Regions from separate parts of the Lactiplantibacillus argentoratensis genome, predicted to be linked through region 2. Evidence: predicted binding sites of a transcription regulator. Region 2 holds the regulator's gene; each other region holds the start of a gene.
What was found. Region 2 encodes LexA, which represses DNA repair genes until DNA is damaged. Its sites were predicted from a motif close to CNAACANNTGTTNG; they were not measured.
Positions count from the first base shown of each region.

Region 1: the regulator LexA is predicted to act here: its motif matches at 1,060-1,073, upstream of V7R88_RS05840 (replication-associated recombination protein A).
Region 3: the regulator LexA is predicted to act here: its motif matches at 1,233-1,246, upstream of ruvA (Holliday junction branch migration protein RuvA).
Region 4: the regulator LexA is predicted to act here: its motif matches at 4,282-4,295, upstream of dinB (DNA polymerase IV).

Region 1 is NZ_CP147647.1:1,263,707-1,268,997, forward strand. It holds gene gndA (NADP-dependent phosphogluconate dehydrogenase) at 1-950, shown strand, start outside; gene V7R88_RS05840 (replication-associated recombination protein A) at 1,119-2,468, shown strand; gene V7R88_RS05845 (response regulator transcription factor) at 2,659-3,345, shown strand; gene V7R88_RS05850 (HAMP domain-containing sensor histidine kinase) at 3,345-4,988, shown strand.
Region 2 is NZ_CP147647.1:1,692,594-1,697,884, forward strand. It holds gene V7R88_RS07905 (lysophospholipid acyltransferase family protein) at 1-130, shown strand, start outside; gene V7R88_RS07910 (YneF family protein) at 188-424, opposite strand; gene V7R88_RS07915 (DUF896 domain-containing protein) at 522-761, opposite strand; gene lexA (transcriptional repressor LexA) at 913-1,545, shown strand; partial or broken gene V7R88_RS07925 (DNA alkylation repair protein) at 1,638-2,285, opposite strand; gene V7R88_RS07930 (hypothetical protein) at 2,385-3,014, shown strand; gene V7R88_RS07935 (hydroxymethylglutaryl-CoA synthase) at 3,063-4,232, opposite strand; gene V7R88_RS07940 (hypothetical protein) at 4,268-4,660, opposite strand; gene V7R88_RS07945 (hypothetical protein) at 4,824-5,216, shown strand.
Region 3 is NZ_CP147647.1:1,892,972-1,898,262, forward strand. It holds gene ruvB (Holliday junction branch migration DNA helicase RuvB) at 1-584, opposite strand, end outside; gene ruvA (Holliday junction branch migration protein RuvA) at 602-1,213, opposite strand; gene V7R88_RS09000 (IS30 family transposase) at 1,338-2,303, opposite strand; gene V7R88_RS09005 (hypothetical protein) at 2,489-3,013, shown strand; gene V7R88_RS09010 (YfhO family protein) at 3,130-5,291, opposite strand, start outside.
Region 4 is NZ_CP147647.1:1,885,207-1,890,497, forward strand. It holds gene alaS (alanine--tRNA ligase) at 1-388, opposite strand, end outside; gene V7R88_RS08960 (DEAD/DEAH box helicase) at 716-2,059, opposite strand; gene V7R88_RS08965 (DHH family phosphoesterase) at 2,062-3,018, opposite strand; gene dinB (DNA polymerase IV) at 3,111-4,244, opposite strand; gene yajC (preprotein translocase subunit YajC) at 4,371-4,754, opposite strand; gene tgt (tRNA guanosine(34) transglycosylase Tgt) at 4,832-5,291, opposite strand, start outside.

The sequences.
Region 1 (5,291 bases), 430 kb from region 2:
CTAAAGCGCCTCAAGACGGTGCACCATGTGTGACTTACATCGGCCCGAACGGTGCTGGTCACTACGTTAAGATGGTCCACAACGGGATTGAATACGGTGATGAAGAGTTAATCGATGAATCATACAATATCATGCGCAACGTCGCAGGCTTGTCCGTTGATGAAATGTCCGATATTTTCACGGACTGGAACAAGGGCGAATTGAGCAGTTACTTGATCGAAATCACCGCTGACATTTTGTCACGTAAGGATGATTTAGGTGCGGATAAGACTAAGCCAATCGTTGACATGATCTTAGACCGTGGGAACAACAAAGGAACTGGTAAGTGGAGTTCCGAAGATGCCTTGAACGTTCAAGTGCCACAATCCGTTATTACGGAAGCGGTCTATGCGCGTTACATCTCAATGATGAAGAACGAACGGGTTGCCGCTTCTAAGAAATTAGCTGGCCCAACCGCTGACGTTGACTTGCCAGCCAAGGAAGAATTGGTTGAGAAGATTCGTCAAGCCCTCTACTTCAGCAAGATTATGAGTTATGCGCAAGGCTTCGAACAACTTCGGTTCGCTTCTGAACATTATGGTTGGGACTTGAAGTTCGGTGAACTTGCCCAAATCTGGCGTGCAGGCTGCATCATCCGGGCCCAATTCTTACAAAACATCACGGATGCTTTTGATAAGAAGCCTGATTTAAATAACTTATTGATGGACGACTACTTTGCTGACATTGCTGCTAAGTATCAACAATCAACACGTGAAGTGCTTAGCTTAGCAATCCAAGCCGGTGTACCAGTACCATCATTTAGTGCGGCATTGTCATACTACGACTCATATCGAGCCGAAGTATTGCCTGCTAACTTGTTGCAAGCGCAACGGGACTACTTTGGTGCGCATACGTATGAACGGACTGACCGTGAAGGGTTATACCATTACAGTTGGTACGAAGAACAATAAAATCATTTTGAATGAACTAAACTGTGGCTAATGACGTTACGCGTGATTAGGCGCAGTTTTTTTGTGCTGTGGGTGGCTGTGCGGTAATGATCGTTGGTTTGAGTGGATTAGAACGTACGTTTGCGTTAAAATTGAGAGTAATGAATAAACGCGAAAGTGGGGGTCGCCATGCGACAAGAATCATTATTTAACCCGGATAAATCTAGTAGTAGTCCGTTGGCTTACCGGGTCCGGCCAGTGACGCTGGCGGATTTCAAGGGCCAAGAGCATCTACTTGGCCCGGGTAAACTATTACGACAATTAATCGCAGAAGATCAGTTACCATCCTTGATTTTTTGGGGGCCACCGGGAGTCGGTAAGACCACGCTGGCCGAAATTATTGCGCAACAGACCCAGTCGCACTTTATTACGTTTAGCGCGGTGACGAGTGGCATTAAAGAAATTCGGCAAATCATGGATGAAGCGGAGGCTAATCGAGATTTTGGTGAAAAGACCATTGTTTTTATTGATGAAATTCACCGGTTTAATAAGGCCCAACAAGATGCCTTTTTACCGTATGTTGAGCGCGGCAGTATCACGTTAATTGGTGCGACGACGGAAAATCCCTCATTTGAAATTAACGCGGCGCTATTGTCACGGTGTAAAGTGTTAGTCTTGAAGGCATTGACGCCTGAAGCGTTAGAAGCTGTCTTGCAGGGTGCGTTACAGAATCCGAAGGGGTTTCCAGATTTAGAGATTACGATGCAACCGGATACGCTACGGTTGATTGCCGAGTTTGCCAATGGTGATGCCCGCATGGCGCTCAATACGTTGGAAATGGCTGTTTTGAACGGTGACCGTGATGGCAAGCACGTTACGATTACCACGGCCGGTTTATCGCAACTGATCAATACTAAGTCATTGCGTTATGATAAGCATGGCGAGGAGCATTATAATATTATTTCTGCATTACATAAATCGATGCGTAACAGTGATGTTGACGCGGCGATATACTGGTTGATGCGGATGCTCGCTGGTGGTGAAGATCCGTTGTACATTGCGCGGCGTTTGATTCGGTTTGCGAGTGAAGATATTGGGCTCGCTGACCGGCAGGCATTACCGCTAACGGTAGCGGTCTTTCAAGCGTGCCAGTTGATCGGTATGCCGGAGTGTGACGTGAATTTGACTGAAGCAGTGACTTACTTAGCCTTAGCTCCGAAGTCGAATGCGTTATATGCCGCTAAATCGGCAGCCCAAGCAGATATCAAAGCGACTGGAAATTTGCCAGTACCGTTACAGATTCGCAACGCACCGACAAAATTAATGAAAGATTTAGGTTATGGTTCTGATTACCAATATGCCCATGATACAGCGGCCAAATTAACCACGATGACGACGATGCCACCTGAGTTAAAACAGCACCGGTACTATGAGCCGACTAGCCAGGGACAGGAGAAAGCCTGGCAACAGCGTCTAGCTGCTATTCGCCAGTGGCACCAGCAACATCCGCAAACCGAACCGTCAGATGATGAGACATAAAGATTGCAATTTAATGAGAATTCACTAAAATTAGATTTGGGTGAGGAGCAGACCCTGGTTGGGGTGTAGGAAATTCAGCGTTTTCATGTTAAAATAACATGTTGTACTAGCTTAATGCAGGTTAGTGGTGATAAATCACTGATTCGTACGGTTTTTAGATAAGTTGAATATTAGGAGTGACTAAAAGTAAATGAGTCGAATATTAATTATTGAGGATGAAAAAAACCTCGCACGCTTCGTTGAATTAGAATTAAAACACGAAGGCTATGATATTCAAGTCGAATATAACGGCCGTAAAGGGTTAGACGCAGCGTTAGCTGAAGATTTTGATGCCATCCTATTAGACCTGATGTTACCAGAACTGAACGGTTTGGAAGTCTGCCGGCGGGTTCGTGAAGTCAAGAACACGCCAATCATTATGATGACGGCCCGTGACTCCGTGATTGACCGAGTTTCCGGCTTGGATCATGGTGCGGATGATTACATCGTTAAGCCGTTTGCCATTGAAGAACTACTCGCACGTTTGCGGGCGTTACTACGGCGGATCGATTTGGAAAGTGAACAACAGAGCACTAAACAAACGACCGTTACTTACAAAGATTTAACGATTGAAAAGGAAAACTTAGTCGTTAAACGTGGTGACGAAGTGATCAACTTGACAAAACGTGAATATGAACTGTTATTAACTTTGATGGAAAATATTAACGTTGTCCTCGCGCGCGATGTCTTATTAAACAAAGTATGGGGCTACGAATCAGAAGTTGAAACGAATGTCGTCGACGTTTATATCCGTTACTTACGGAACAAGATTGACCGACCAGGAGAAAAGAGTTACATCCAAACTGTTCGTGGGACTGGATACGTGATTCGTTCTTAATGACTGACGCTGATACGAATCAAGTGACGCCTAAACCACGGCGCCGTTGGTCATTAAAATGGAAATGGGCGCTCGGGACCGCAATTGGGTCCGCGCTCATTTTTATTTGTTTTTCATTATTGGTCTATAAGAGTTTCACGAACCTCTTATTGCGCCAAGAACAACGGAACGTGGCTAGTGCTGTTACAACGGTGCAACAATCGTTACGAACGGAGTCGAAGGGACTGACCATTAAGTCGGTGGCTGCTAAATTGCAACCCGAAGCGAGTGTTGAACCGGCAACTACCATGAGTGAACGTAAGCATGGTGTGCTGCAAAGTAAAATCTTTTCAGATTCCGATTTAACAGCCTTATCCCGCACAAACTTAGCTGTGACGGTTTATGATCCACATGGGAACACACTCTATCTATCCCGCAAGGATGCACATGAGTTCTCTAAGAATAAGACGCGTCAGGTGGTGGTGATTGGCCGAGGAAGTGATGCTGAATTAGTTGGGCGGGCGCCCATTTATGCGGCTAGCAATCACCGTTTGATTGGTTACACCCAGGTCACCGATAATTTGGCGGAATACCATTCAACGACTCAGAATTTGATCTGGATCTTTATTGTGATGACAATGATCACTATTTTTGGTGCCACGCTACTGGGCTATTTCTTAGCTGCGTTTCTATTACGGCCAATGCGTAAAATCAAACAGACGATTAATGCGGTCAATGATGATCCGCAAACTGACTCGCGAGTGCCCGATCTTAAACGCAATGATGAATTGTCGGATTTAGCAGTCGTATTCAATGATATGCTTGATCAGATGCAACGCTATATTAATCAACAGCAGCAATTTGTTGAAGACGTTTCCCATGAATTACGGACCCCGGTGGCCATTATCCAGGGCCATATGGAGTTGCTGAATCGATGGGGCAAGGATGATCCACAAGTGTTGTCGGAATCATTGGCGGCTAGTTTGTCAGAAACCAAGCGAATGCAGAGCTTAGTTCAAGAAATGTTGGACTTATCGCGTGCTGAACAATTGGAAATCAATTTTAGCCATGAGACGTCGGACGTTCAGAAGTTAGTGACGCAAGCATTTAACGATTTTACGATGATTCATCCCGACTTTCATTTTACGTTTGATGATGATGTTAAAAAGCCGGTGTATGCTCAGATTTACCGTAATCACCTCGAGCAAATTCTGATTATTTTATTGGATAATGCGGTCAAGTACTCGACACGACGTAAAGAAATCCATTTATCATTATCCACGGATTATCGCTACATTGAAGTCGCCGTCCAAGACTTTGGCGAGGGTATTTCTAAGGACAATCTCGATCGAGTTTTCAACCGTTTTTATCGGGTTGATAAGGCGCGTAGCCGTGATAAGGGTGGTAACGGGTTAGGATTATCCATTGCGCAACGGTTAGTTGAAGGTTACCATGGTCATATTAGTGTTGAATCTGTGGTGGGCCAAGGCTCGATCTTTCGGTTCCAGTTACCGATTCTACGGGACGCGAAGCTCTTAGCTAAGGCCGAGGCTGAAACGAATGATGTTGAAAAGATTGCCAAGTCGGAACTGCCAGCCGGAATCCGACCAGCTACTCGTGATGAAGATGAAGCGCCCTTGGATGATCATGAGCACGACCACTAGGTAATCGAATCATTGATGAATTTAAAACGCACATTCAAGTTAATTTAACTTGAATGTGCGTTTTCAGTATGGATAATTGCGCTGTAATGAATTTTAAAGCCGCGGCCTATGGGATCATATCGTGATTTTGAGGGAGGCCTGGATCAATATTGAGCATCGACTGACAGTTCGATAGGGCGCAGTAAGATGCTGATTAAACGACGAATAGGTTGTACACCAGCAGGCTGGGTTTAATCCTGATTCAGATTGATCCGACTCGAAATATATTTAAGCTGACCGATATTTGTTGGTATGTTCATCATG
Region 2 (5,291 bases):
ACTTAAATTGGATGAAGCTGGTCAAAAACAAATTGAAACTAAAATGTTGCACGCTTTTGACGACTTGGATCGTCAAATCGACCCAACGTTCAAATACGTTGATCCTGCTACAACCCGTCAGAAACATTAAGTTCGATAATAAAAAAGTGCCGGCGATCGCAATTTAAAGCGAGCCGACACTTTTTTACTACTTGTTATCGTTTTTAGATGCAGCTTTCATCGAATTCAACATCTGATGTAACTTCTTTTCGGATGGGCGTTGACCCATTTGCATCATCATACTCCGAAGCATCTCTTCACTAATTGGTGGATTTTGCTTCAAGTAATTTTGCATATAGTGCCGGGCACCGAAGAAACCACCAGTTAACCCAACCAATACGCCGATAACGACGATTAAAATCCAAATTCCTGTAGACACAGTCATTCCCCTCCCTTATTACAGTCTTCATTAAACTAGTCTACACAAATTAATAATAAAAGAAAAGGAAAATTTGTCAGTTGACAAATTTTCCTGAAATCGGTTAATCATCTCGAAGACCGCGATCGCGTTGCACTTGACGGACCTTTTCTGGCGTAACCTCTTTACCATCTTTATCATAAACCTGAAGCATTTCAACTTGTCGCCGAAAACCGGCGCGAAATTCCTTCAAGTATTTTTGCCGCAACTCTTGACGTTCGGCTTCTTCTAGCTCGGTGAGCCCCTCGGCTTTCGCCTTATGAGCTAACTCATTGATCCGAGCAAGCAATTCTTTTGAAATCAAATCAGCAGCCCCTTTCACTCTTGAAATATACACGAAATTAGACCCTAAATCAATTAATAGTGTTTGTCAACCGAACATTTGTTTGAAAGCTATGAAACGCTATGCTACAATTGTTTTAACCAATAATGAAAATAAAAAATGAGGTGCCAAGATGAGTAAAACATCGGAAAGCAAACAAATGGCCGTTCTTCGCTTTATTTATGAACGCGTCAATGAAAAAGGATATCCGCCAACCGTTCGTGAGATTGGTGAAGCCGTTGACTTATCTTCGACTTCGACCGTCCACGGCCACATTTCACGGCTGGAGAAGAAAGGCTATATTCAAAAAGACCCAACTAAGCCCCGTGCCATTGAGGTAACGCCAGCCGGTTTCGAAGCACTGGGCGTCGAAACTACGCCACATCAAATTCCGGTACTTGGAACGGTAACCGCCGGCCAACCAATTCTTGCCGTACAGGAAGCGACGGATTATTTTCCAATTCCTAAGGAACTTGAATCATTCGGTGGCGACCTTTTCATGCTCACCATCCGTGGCGAAAGTATGATCAATATCGGTATCATGAATGGTGATCAAGTCATTGTTCGGCGTCAAAATTCCGCTGACAATGGTGATATCATCATTGCCATGACCGATGAAAATGAAGCGACTTGCAAGCGATTCTTCAAGGAGGCCGATCACTATCGGCTACAACCTGAAAACGACACGATGGCACCGATTATCTTGAACAACGTCTCTGTGTTAGGCAAAGTTGTTGGCCTATATCGTGACATGTTGTTTCAGTAATATGAACACTCACAAGATGACAATTCGATTTGTCATCTTTTTTTATTTGCCACTCTTTTGGACCTGATTGCCGGCACTATCTGCAGATCTCGTCACAGATACTTACATCCTTCCCGCTGGGCCAAGGCCGAAAGCGCGTGGTTTGCGACAAACGTGCGCACCCATTCCGGATTCACCTTGCTGTAATCCCGTAACGCCCAGCCAATCGCTTTCTGGATGAAGAAATCTTCATCCCCCTGATTCGCTAGTATCGCCGTTTGCAAATATTGGGAGTCCGTTCGCTCTTTCCAGCCTAATTGAAGCATGATTCCCACCCGGCGCACCCATTTATCTGTAGCCCGCAAGTAAACCGGCCCCACTTATTGCAAACAATCATGTGTCAAGATGTACGTTGCAAGCACCTTGCGCCAGGCATCAACACTATCCCACCATGGCGTTACTGTGATTTGGCGATAGCACCACTGATAATGAGCTGGTGTCATGTGGCGGACGTTAGCTTGGGCGAGATCAATTGCCACGTATTGATATTCCCGATAAGGTTGTTGGTAATAAAATGCAAGCCAAGCTTGTAATTCCTGAGGCGTGAGTTGGTGACTCTGTAGCCGTAACGGGTGCAATAGTGCTCGCCGTTCACCAGCCTTTACACCTAAGAAGTGAAACTGATCACGCATGTACTTAGCCATCGGTGCCTGATTCTCTGGATGTATCGGTAGAAAAAGTGGTGGTGTTAAATTAGCCATTAGTCGGGCCTCTTTTCAAAATATTTCAAATCTGTGACGAACAGCCAATAGTTCAATGGTATAATGATTATACTATTTTAAACATTGGGAGTTGGTTACATGTTGTTCCTAGCCATTATGGGCTTGATTGTTTTTCTATTAGCATTATTTTCCGTGATTTACGCACGTCAAACCGGTGGTGGTTGGAAATTTCTAACACTAGTTACGGTCCTAAGCGCCCTAGTCACCATTTACGCGGTCGTTAAATTGCCTTACTGGCCATATAACCAGTCGCAGCAATCGACGCGCAAAGCATCGTCCAGCACGAGTACCAGTGCTAGTACCAGTAAGTCCAAATCAACGAGCTTGAGTTCCTCACAAGTTGTTTTTAACGAAGCTAGCACCAAGCGCGCGGCCGCAACCACTAAGTTGAATGAAGAAAACATCCTTAAACAATTGCAATCCAATTATCAATCAATTGGCACCGTTGCATTTACCAAGTCAACGAAAACATATACGATTACGCCAACCAATAAAAAGTACGTTAAATCTTTGAAGACGATTAAATCATATCCATCTCAAAATCAAAAAGCAATCACCACGATTACCTCAAATTTCAAATCTTTGTCAAAATCGCTCCAGAAGAATCTTGCCGCTGGTTACACGATTCAATTGCTACAGCCAGATACCACTGACAAGACCCTGTTGAGTGTCAAAGATGGCCAAATCATCACCAACAACTTCAAATAACAAAAGCCACTTGCCTAGCGAATTTGCTAGTAACAAGTGACTTTTTTCTTAACCTTGTCGATCCAAATACTGGCGTTGTTCGTCCTTTTGACCGGTCAATACGAATCGGTGGGGATCATCAGCATAGCTGACCGACTGATCATCAGCCCGCCATTGCAGTTGATGACTAAATAAGGCCTCATATTCCGCCACGCTAACGCGACGCCGACGAGCCAGTCGTTGTGGCAAGCCCTGATCTAAGCCCGCCTGACAGTCCGGCTGAATGACCCCGGTATAAAATTCGCCCTCAGCACCCGAGCCATAACTGAATAATCCGAGTTGGTTCCCTGGTTGCAACTGAGGATCAGTCAGTAACTGCGATAACAAGCTCAGATAGAGTGAACCAGTATACAAGTTACCAACTTGCCGATTCAGCTGACGCGCATGTTCGAAGTGCGTCAACCACTGGGCTTGCTGATTGGCACCCACCAATGGCAACACGCTTCGAAGTGCCTTAAGTCCCATCTTTGTATATGGCAAATGAAAAACTAAAGCCGTCAGTGCTTCCGGACTGGTTTGAGTCGTTTGCAGGTAATTCTTAAACACATCTTGAAAATAATCAATATAGATATTAGACGAATATTTGCCGTCAACTAGGGCTTCTGTATGATACAACGGTCGCCAAAAGTCCATCACATCTTCGCTCAATAGACTCGACTCGGTACCCAGTGCTAATACTTTAGGATCCGCACTAATTAACATGGCAACCGCCCCGCCACCTTGAGTCGGCTCGCCCGGTGTGTTCAAACCGTAGCGTGCCACGTCGCTACCAATGACTAGCGCCTTCTTATCTGGATGAACACGCACGTGATCTTGGGCCAATTGAACACCAGCCGTTGCCGCATAACAAGCCTCTTTCATTTCAATCGTCCGAACACGTCGGTCTAAGCCGAGCAGCTTAGCAACATAAATCGCACTCGCTTTAGAATTGTCGATCCCCGATTCGGTCCCAACGACTAATAAATCAATAGCTGCAATGTCGGCGGCTGTCAGCATCGGTGCCGCCGCATTAGCCGCTAATGTCACGGCATCTTGACTTGGCGGAATCACCGCCATTTTGGACTGGCCAATGCCAATCAGATACTTATCAGGTTCTGCCTGGCGAGCCGTCGCCAGTTCCGCCATATCTACGTATAAATGTGAGGTTGCAAAGTGCAACTTGTCAATTCCAACTTTCACGTCTTTTCCTCCAATTTGTTAATGACAATAAGGGATTAATGGGCACGTCCGAGTGGCCCCAAGTAATGAAAATCAGGATCACGTCCGATCCGATAACAGCTGAAGGCCCGACTAATTTCATTATGAAAAGTCACAACAATCGCCGGGGTCGCCCACGTAGACGCTGCCCAGAAAGCAGTGTCGTCGAAGTCCCGGTTGTCATTCGGGTAACGATGATAACCTTGTACATTATCCCAAATGGTGCCGTGCGTATTCAACCAGTCTTCAGCGAGTCCGGCTTCCACCTGCATCATCACGTCCTGATTGTCGTCAATCAGACTGCTTATTTTTTGCCAATCGAGTTGCCAATCGTGCCTGTGGGGATTTTGTCCACGCGTTCCAAGCGGTGTATGTTCCAATGCAATCGGGGTCAATTCTACAAAATCCATCTTGACCACCCCGTTCGTTAACCATCTTAAGATTTCTTAACTATTATAGCATTTCACAACTAAAATATTGCCCGCAATTGCTTGACCTGGGACGGGTTCCATAATTTATGCTGAGGTTGAATCAGGTGATTATGACAAGTATCAAGTAAGGAGCGCGGTATCCATGTGGTTTTCACGTCGTCAACAACGAAATAGTCTTCAGGCACCCGTCGCCGGAACTCATACGGCGATGCCCGCGGCAACCTCACCTCAGCAGGTCGGGGTATTAGCCGTGCAACCAACCAGCCAAGTAATCAATGCCCCGCTCGACGGGGATATCATCAGCCTGTCACCGTCAAGTCTCGTGATCAATTCACTCAGCGGACATTATATTGAGTTGCGTATCGACACGCCATACTTCCAAAACACCTGTGACTGGCAAGTGCGCGTGGGCGATTCCGTTTCACCGCTGACGATCTTGGGTACACTTTCTGGATCATTAGACGGTGTCACCATCGCTGTCTATCGACTTAATCGTATTCAGGCAAGTGGCTCGATCACACTCGCAAGTAACTGACACTTTGTCATCACCACCTTGTAGCTGTTAATCGCCACACACTTCCGTCACCTGCTGAAAGCGTGAGACTGTTAA
Region 3 (5,291 bases), 200 kb from region 2:
CGCTTCACGATATCTTCCAAATCAGCAACTTCGTAATAAGCCATGTGTTCGACGATTCCAAAGCGATCACGCAACGGTGCTGACAGCATGCCAGCCCGGGTAGTCGCACCAATCAACGTAAACGGTGGTAATGGAAAATGCACGGGATGGGCGGTTGGCCCCTGTCCGACCACAATATCGACAAAAAAATCTTCCATCGCCGAATACAACATTTCCTCAACGATTTTTGGTAATCGGTGAATTTCATCAATAAATAAGATATCACCCGGCTCCAGTTCATTCAAGAGCGCGACTAAATCACCTGGTTTTTCAATTGCCGGGCCGCTGGTCGTACGGATATTGACCTGCATCTCGTTGGCAATTACCATCGCTAACGTGGTCTTCCCTAGCCCGGGCGGCCCATAGAGCAAAACGTGATCCAAGGATTCCTCACGCTTACGGGCTGCTTCAATATACACGCCTAATTCGTGCTTGACCCGCGCTTGACCAATATACTGGGCTAACGTTTGCGGACGGAGCGATTTTTCTAATGACGCCTCTTCGTCATCGGCTTTGTCACCGGATAATAACTTATCATCGTCCATTTGGTTACCCCTCCCATCTACTTCTTCATCAATAGTCGTAGTCCTTCACTCAGTAAGGTGTTGGTATCAGCCCCCTGAGTCTGACTAAACGTCTCCAATTTCTTAGTGACTTTCTTGACGTCGGCCTTCGAATAACCGAGCGCTTCTAAGGCTGCCAACGCATCGGCTAACGCACCGTCAACGGCAGGTGCATCCACATCAAGCGCGGTTTGACCAGTCACGTCGACGTTCAGATCATTTAACTTGCCTTTCAAATCCAGCACGATTTGTTGGGCGGTCTTCTTGCCCACACCGGGAAAGCTCGTCAAGTAAGTAGCGTTCTCTTGATTGATGGCTTGAATCAGCCCCGCATGGTCATTGTTAGCTAAAATCGCGAGTGCCGACTTCGGACCAATTCCCGAAACCCCAAGCAACTTTTCGAACAACGCCTTCTCGTCAGCATCAAAAAAGCCAAAAAGACTCATGCCATTCTCGCTGACGGCTTGGTGGATATACATCTTAACTGCTGCTGCGCCCACCTGGTAACGATATGGATTAGCCGTTAGCACTTTGTAACCAATGCCGCTGACCTCAATCACTACATAACCGGGGGTTACATCGGTCACTTGACCGAGAAAATATTCGTACACCGAAAAAACTCCTTTAAATAAAACGTATGTTTGCTTGCTAAATTGTACCACATTTTCACAGTGGCTTAACACTGGTGCACCGATAAAAACCAAATTTTAATGTTACCCGAATTGTCAAATTAAGTTAGAAATTTTTTAACTGTTCATCTGTAATCTGACTGATGAATGCTTCCAGAGGTGTCTGGTAACCCAAACTTTTTCGTGGGATGTGGTTTCGTCGACTGGCAACTGCTTGAACAAATCTATCTGATAGCTGGTCCATAATAAGATTGTGACGTAAACCATCTTTACGCAGCAGACCATTGGTGTTCTCATTTAAACCACGTTGATTGGGTGCTCCGACAGCGGCAAAGTAAATATTTAAATCAAATTGGTTAGCAATGGTTCGCCAACCGGCGAACTCCTTACCATTGTCAAACGTAATTGACTTAAATAGGTGTCGTGGCAGCTTCGAAAGCCATCCTGCTAAACTACGATTGACATCGTGTGCCGACTTGGTATGCGAATTCAGCACAATTGCGACCTTAGTTTGTCGTTCAACCAGCGTGGTTACCGCACCCTGATGGTTTTTACCTTGAACCGTGTCACCTTCTAAATGGCCGAATTCTTGATTAAAATTAGGATAGTCCTGATAACGATTCTTTAAATCCCTGCCCAATTGACCCGCTTTCCCACGGCGTTCAATGTAACCATTAGGGTGCCGTTTGCCGTGCATCGGTAAATCTTTGGTCGACAACCCCAAAACACCGCGTTTGAAAAGGCGGTAAAGGGTTCGAACCCCACAGCTGAAAGCCCGTTCTTGGCGATTAATAATGGTATCTGGTTGCCAACCAGCTTGAGTTTTGGCTTGAATATAGGCCAGTTCATCAGGGCGTAGTTGAATTGGTTTACGCCCACAATGTTGTTTATGCTTTCGATAGTGGCATTGGTAATCAATAATCGTACCGCCAGCGTCAAGAAACCGATAAATACGATACACAGTTTCAGCACTCCGATGGAGCGCTGGGGCCACTAGATAAGCCTTTTTACCGAGTTTCCAAAAAGAATAAATTGTGGCAAGTTCGTCTATGGTAAGATGAGTATAGGTCATTTGTGATCAGCCTTTCTTTTGATTTTGACACTCAAAAGTCTATCACAAATGGCTTTTTAAATTTCTAACTTAATTTTACAAACCGGGTTAACTAAATTCAACCGTAATTGCCGACGCTCGCAACAAGAAATACTTGCTGACACGTGAACATCATGCTATGCTCAAATTCCTAGGGAGGTCTCGCTATGCAACTCAAACCGTTTAAAGCGGTGCTACCGACCGCGACTGGTCAAACTAAAATTCAAACGGCTGTTACCAATTGGGACAGCCAGGATACAGTGATGACAACCGAAGCCAGCTATTACTGGTACGAGCTCACGCTAAACGGCGTTCACCAGTGGCGCCTAATTGCCAGCTGGCCGGTTGATCAAACCGTGACGACCATGGTGCCCGGCGCAATCAACACGGTACTCTACCCACAGCAACCCGTTATTGAAATGCTGATTGACGACTGGGTCGGCCACTTTGCCCCAATTGTTGAAGTGATGGACACCGCTCAAGTGACACATCGACTCTGGCAAATTACTGAACCCGAGGTTAATACCGATATTACGACGGCAATGGCTCCCGTGACGCCACAAAAAACGTGGTTAACGACAGTCAGTACCCCACTCGTCATGTTAGTGTCAACCAGTGAATGGCAAAAGTTTGCCACCGCACCAGCCATTCCCGACCAGCTGATTGCGTTGGCAACCCCTGCTCAGCCTTAATGACCATCAATGAGCAACTTCGCGCTGATGCCGTTTAATTGCGGCAAAACACTAAATAGGCTTCTTAGGAATCAAGGTTGATTCCTAAGAAGCCTATTTAGTACCCATATACTCAGCTAAAGTGACCGGCCACGTTTGCGAATCCACCACCAGCATGCAATCAGTATACTAATTACACCACCAATGAAACTCAACCAGACGCCGATTTTTAACCCTGGTGTATGATACGTCAATCGAATTCGGTGGTGACCGGCTGTCAATTTGGCCCCCACAAACCCTTTATTGACAACTTGAGTCTTAACGGTCCGGCCATCAACCTGTAGCTGCCAACCAGTTGAATAAGGAATTGACGTCGTCAGCAGGGTCGCTGCGTTAGTTGTCGTCGTACCCGTAATCTGATCGTTGGTTACTTGCTGATGCTTCAACCCACTTGCCTGTAGTTGTCGCGTCCGCTGACGATAAGTCTTCCCAAGCGGCACCGCAATCAATTTAGCGGATTTAAAATGTAAACTACGAATACTCGTATAGTTCAACGTGATCAGCTTACGGGCGTGTTTGCTATACCCTAAGTTGATCACCGCTGATGTCCGTGGCTCATAGTCTGACATATTCGTGGTGCCCAACTGACTAAAACTTGTCAAATTATCCGTTGTCTGCGCAGTTAGGGAATACCCACTGGCGCTTAAATTACCTTTCAGGCCATCGCGGACATCATTCAAATAATCGACCTTGGTATACGGACGAGCCGTGAATACGTTGGTATTTTGACTCGTGGTCAGGGCGTGCTTGATTGAGGAACGCCGATAGCTGATGCCATCTAGCACGAGATAGAGTTCCGTATTTCGATACTTCTTAGGATGCTGAATAGTCAATTGGTACGGCATCTGGTGTCCTTGGACATCACTGACCATGCTTGTTAACCCGTTGGCGTTGTTTTCCTGATTTTTTTGGACCAGCTTTTGATTCGCCGCAATCAAGTTCAACACACGGTTTGACGGTTTCGTCAGACCAGTTGCCGGCGTCAGGCTTTCCCGTTGTTCCGGCGTTAGTGTGATCGTATCTGCCGGTAACTTAGTCAACACGTTGTTCGACGCCCCGGTCGCGTGTTGATTCCGGTAAATAATCACTTTGTCCAACGTATCCAGAACGTTCGTCGTGTCCGCTTGCACCGTGTAAGCGACGTTTTTCCCAGTAACGGTCGGTTTGACAGTTTTGACACCACTAACCGGTTTCGTCGTGACTGCACCTTGCAACAAAGCTTGTTCGCGGTCAACAGCGCTTAGCTGATTAAATTGTCGCTGACTAATTTGATGCCGTTGTGTATAAACTAACGGCAACGCATTCTTAGACTTTAATAGGATGGTACCTGTATGATTACTCATGCCATAAATAAATTTATCTGCAAAGATCTTCGGTTCCCCAGTCTTCATCTTAACAACCTCATATCCGGCTGGTAAGGCTTGGTTCTTCAACTGGTCCTCACGTGCAAATAAATATTTAACACCTAATAAGTTATACATCGTCGTCCGACCGTCCAACGAACCAAGTGGCGAGTTCATCGCGTACTCGGAGTTGCCTAAGGCCTGACTAAATGCGCCCACATAACCATTTTGAACTGAAAAGTATGAGCCAACCGTGTGGGTTCCGAGAACCATCGGTACATCGCTCTCAGCCGAACGCATCGTGTAATAGTTGGGCGCTAAAGCCGTCCGGTAAAATTGACCAGTGGTGGACAAACTTTTCTGTGCACCATCAAAATAATTCTTGACCCACTTCATTGCCGCACCCTGCCGCAACTGTTCGGTACTATTAGAATTTGTATTGATACTCAACCAACCGAGGCCGTTGTTCGCGAGGTTCAACGTGACGACGCCCAACAATAACACGTAGAATTGGCGATTAGTTAATTTTAACGAGCGTTTGGCCAGCAGGATCCCAATGAACGCTAATAAGATAAGGTACGTCGCAATATCATGTTTGCGGATATTGAGATAAAACCCATTGATTAACCAAATAACGACAAGTAGACCACCACTAATACCCGCCAACCATTTCAAATCAGCCGCGGTCAACGCGGTAACTTGATCCATGAAGGCCATCGTCGCGTAGGCGAATACGAGCGTTGCCATCAACAACCATCGATTGGATGGTGTGGAAAAAACGTTGAATACAGCCGCAAATTGAGGCAACAGAATACCTATCATCATCACGACTAGCACCCAATTGAGTACCCAATAGCGTTTAAAATGACGTAGTGTGTAAATAATTGCAATAAAGC
Region 4 (5,291 bases), 190 kb from region 2:
AAACAGTCATGTATAACTTGTCAGGATCCCAGCCAAACCATTTTGGTGAGGTCAAGAGTTCCCAAGCCCAACTGATGGCTTCTTTTTTGAAGTAGTCACCAACTGAGAAATTACCAAGCATTTCAAACAACGTGTGGTGCCGCGCCGTCCGCCCAACATTCTCAATATCATTCGTCCGAATACTCTTCTGTGAACTCGTCATGCGAGGGTTATCCGGCACAACGGAGCCATCAAAGTACTTCTTCATCGTTGCAACACCGGAATTGATCCATAATAACGTTGGGTCATCCACGGGAACTAGTGATGCACTAGGGACAATCGTATGACCTTTTTCATGAAAAAAGTCCAAGTACATTTGCCGAATTTCACTACTACTTAATTTTTTCATTTAATTCTGGCATCCTCTCTATCATTCTTAATTTAAGGCAAAAAAACACCGTTGCTAGCAAAGACGCTGTTAACGCGGTACCACTCTGCTTGCAACGATGTGTTCGTTTACCTCTTAAGCTCATTAACGCTGAGACACGGACTAGTTTGCTAGTCATTACTTCTAGGTAGCATCTACACCACACCGCACTTTTTTCAGCAACCAAAGCGTTTCTTGACTGATATGTGATATAAATATGTCCTTACTTTGCAAAGTATAGAAAACTTGCGGCGACTTGTCAATACACCGCTCAGTTATTTTGCATTAATCTATCCAGATACGCGTCAATTAAGACTTACGATCCTTACGTTCCTTGCGGGCAGCCGCTCGCTGTTCGATGCGACGGTCCATCCGCGCCTTATCGCTGATCTTTTTACGAATACGACGCTTGTAACCCGGCTTGACCTTCTTCTTAGACTTCTTGACGTAGCCAATCAACGTTGGATCCAACTTCTCTTGTTTAGGTCCCCGTTTAGCCCGCCGATTACGGTCATACGAATCCACAATCTCACCATCGCGAATCGCTTTCGGCTTGAACTTGATGCCCATTGCCTCAACTGCACTGACCTTGGCTTCTTCACCCGGGCTATATAACGTAATCGCAGTCCCCGCCATGCCATTCCGACCGGTCCGGCCAACACGGTGAATGAAGAATTCCAAGTCATTTGGAATATCATCATTGATGACGTGCGAAACACCTTCGATATCAATCCCCCGGGCTGCTAAATCAGTGGCAACAACAAATTGATACTTCAACTGCTGAACGTCACGCATGACCCGCTTCCGTTCACGTGGTTGAATATCACCATGAATCATGGCAACGGTTAACCCTTGTTGGCGCAAATAATGGGTCAACTCTTGAACACGTTCCTTGGTGTTAGCAAAAATCAACACGAGATACGGTTCACCAATCGTCAACAAGCGATAAATAATACTGTTCTTGTCGTGACTCTTAGTAGAAATTAGCCAGTTATCAATCGTTGGACTGATCACTGATTCCACGGGAATTTCTTCCATAACTGGATTATTCATATACTTGCGCAAGAATGGCGTTAATTTTTGTGGCATCGTGGCTGAGAACACCAGCATCTGCAAATCAGCCGGCATCCGGCCAGCAATCTGATCAACCACGTTCAAAAACCCTAAGTCTAACGTCATATCAGCTTCATCGACCACTAGCTGAGTCGCACGATGCACATCGAGTGCCTGGGAACGCATTAAGTCTAAAATCCGTCCAGGGGTCCCGATAATCAACTGAGGTTGGTGCCGATTTAGCTTTTCAATCTGTTCCTGCTTATCAGTTCCACCGACATAGAGTCCAATGTGAATGGCTTTCGGGCTGTGTTGGATCAACTGTTTAGCAGCAGTCTGAATCTGATAAGCTAATTCACGGCTGGGCGTTGTGATAACTGCCTGGACGTATCGTTCATCAGCATTCAGTTGGTTGATCATGGGCAGTAAGAACGTATGTGTCTTACCGCTCCCAGTTGCTGACTGTCCAATAACACTGCGGCCAGCGGCAATCACTGGAATCAGCTTTTCTTGTACTGCAGTCGGTTTGCGGAAATTGATGTCAGTCAGTGCCTGCATCAAGAACGGCTGCAATTTAAAATCTTCAAAACTTGCGGTCATATTTAAACCTCTTTCTCATAATGGCTAGCGACTTGGTCGAGTTCTCGCACCACCGTTTCAATTTCTTGTTGGTCCTTAGCCTTGGCACCGCTCGCTAAGGCGTGTCCGCCACCATCATGGTTCTTGGCCACACCGTTGATGGAAGGTCCCTTCGAACGTAACCGAATACGGAAGTCACCTTCCTTTTGTTGGACAAAAATCGCCCAGCACTTAACCGTATCAATGCGTCCAGGTAATGGGACGACCCCGGCCGTACTAGCATCACCGATTGCGAATGAATCGAGAATCGCGTTCGTTAAAATAACGTAAGCTGCGCCCGAATCCAACTGTGTCAGATGTTCATACACATAGGCCGACAGTCGTGCGACTGGTAACGTAATCGTGTCTTCAATACGGTTGACGGCTTCCGCATCCGCACCAGCTTCCATTAAGGCTGCCGCTGCTCGCATGGTACTAGGCTTGGTGGCGGAGTACAGGAAGCGACCAGTATCACCAACGATGCCGGCATACAACAGCCGGGCAGCGTTAGCCGTTAGCGTTAACTCCGCCGCAAGGGGGGCGTACCAATTATAGATCATCTCACTCGTACTGGAGGCGTCAACGTCGACCCACTGTGGCTCACCAAAAGCGTCATCGTTGGGGTGATGATCGATTTTAACAATTGTCTTACCTTGATTCCAAAGTTCACCATCAATTCGGGGCTGATTAGCGGTATCAAGAATTAATACTAGTGCGTCTTGATAGTCCGCTTCGGTAACCTCATCCATTTGTCCTAACCAGTCAAAACCATGGTACTGTTTTCCAGGTGTCAATACCCGCTTCGCAGGAAAGCTAGCTTTAATGATAGCTGCTAACCCTAACTGGCTTCCGATGGCGTCTGGGTCAGGTCGCTGATGACGATGAATGATAATTGTTTTTGCTTGCTTAATTAAGTCAAAGATTGCTGTTTGGACGGTCATGAATGAACCTTCTTACTCTCATAATTTACTGGTGGCGATTAAACTGTCACAGTACTCCAGTATACCGAAGAATCCGCGCCGCGCCAAATAAATTAATTGTCATTCGGATAAAGTGGCAACGTTAAGTTCTCGAATGCCAGTGGTGCCAAGCCGGTTAACGTGATTCCAAGCAAGCGAATACCAGAGTCAAAATGGCCATCGACCACCTCTTCAAAGATTTCTTCGGCGTACTGTTCAAATAAGGCGGCGTCATTAGGTATAAATTCACTGAACGTTCGCCGCTTGGTAATCGTGATAAAGTCCCCGTAGCGCAACTTGAGAACGAGCGTTTTACCGTGGCGCTGGTGCGATTGCATACTTGCTTCCACCAATTTAGCGATGGCCTTCAAGTGGGTATTCACTTCCGTCGCCGATTGGAGGAACGGTCCGAATGTCCGCTCTTTGCCGATTGACTTCCGCTCACGTAAATACTCAACCGGCCGATCATCGCTGCCACGCACCCGCCGGTATAAAACATAGCCCAACTTACCAAATTGTTTGATCAAGTCCAATTCCGACTGTGCGTATAAATCTTGCCCGGTCTTGATGCCTAAATCGTGCATCTTCGGTACCGTCTTTTTACCGACACCGCGAAATTTCTCGATGGGCTCCCGCAACAAAAACGGTTCCGCATCCTGTGGCAAGACGATCGTGACGCCCGCCGGTTTGCGATAATCAGACGCCAGTTTCGCAATAAACTTGTTGTAGGAAATCCCTGTCGAACAAGTTAAATGCGTTTGCCGCCAAATCTCCTGTTGTAGTCGATGCGCCAACTCGACCGCACTATGAATGTGTTTTTTATTCGTGGTCACATCCAAGTAAGCCTCATCAAAAGCAATTGGCTCAATCATCTCCGTATATTCATGAAAGATCCGGTGAATCTGTGCCGAAACTTCGCGATACAACGGAAAGTTGGGGGTCTTGAACACTGCTTTTGGACAGAGTTCCAATGCTTTAGCGGCTGGCATCGCCGAGTGAACACCAAACTGACGAGCAACATAGTTCGCCGTGGTCACAACACCCCGGCCCCCAGTCTGCCGAGGATCATGAGCAATCACCAATGGCTGCGTCTTGTACGCGGGGTGCTCCCGCTCTTCAATCGACGCATAGAACGCGTCCATGTCGACATGAATAATTTTGCGACTCGTATCTACCCGTATGGGTGCTTCAATAATCGACTGTGCCATGCGTCGACCCTCCAATCCTTAGTAGCTTTATTATACACGAACGTACGTTCAAAAGCGCGCTTCAAGACCAAAAATAAGCAAAAAAAATAAGCGGTCATCATCAGATCGGCCACTTATAATTCAAATCTATTTTGCTTCAGAATCAGCATTATCATCGGCGGCTGAGCTTGCCGATTCAACTTCAGAAGTAGCAGCTGATTCAGCGGCTGCCCCAGATTCTGGTGCAACTGTCTTAGCTTGTGCGTCTTCGGCTGGAGAAATCTTAGCAACAGCGTTCAAATCAAAAACTAAGTAGATGCCATCACAGTCTAAGGTGACTGTCTTTTCGGTTTCGTTAACTTCATCAACGACCCCGTGCAAGCGACCAATCGTCGTAACCTTGTCACCACGTTTGATTTTGCTTAACATTTGTTGATGTTGTTGTTGTTGTTTCCGTTGTGGACGGATCATGAAGAAGTATAAGAATGCGAACATGACCACGATAAACAGAATTGATGCCATTTGACCCATTTAAAATCGCTCCTACTCTAATTAAAAGTTTGACTATCTTTAACTTTAACAAATTACGGTCTGAAATACCAGTATCCCTAAAAATTTTTCGGATTTTTCTCGTTAAAACCGTACATTTCGAAGAAGTTTTGCCGGAATTCCAGTAAATTATCATCCATAATAGCTTGCCGGACTTGCTTCATCAAATGTAACAAGAAGTACAAGTTATGGTAACTCGTCAAACGTAAGCCAAACGTCTCATCCGCCTTGATCAAATGACGAATATAAGCACGCGTGAAGTTCCGACAAGTGTAACAATCACAATTATCATCTAACGGGGTAAAGTCATGGGCGTAGGCCGCGTTCTTAACGACTAAACGACCATGCGAGGTCATACAAGTCCCGTTACGAGCAATCCGAGTCGGCAAGACACAGTCAAACATATCGACCCCGCGAATCGCGCCGTCGATCAAGGCATCCGCTGAACCAACCCCCATCAGGTAGCGTGGCTTATTTTCTGGTAATAGTGGCGTCGTGAAGTCTAAAACATGATTCATC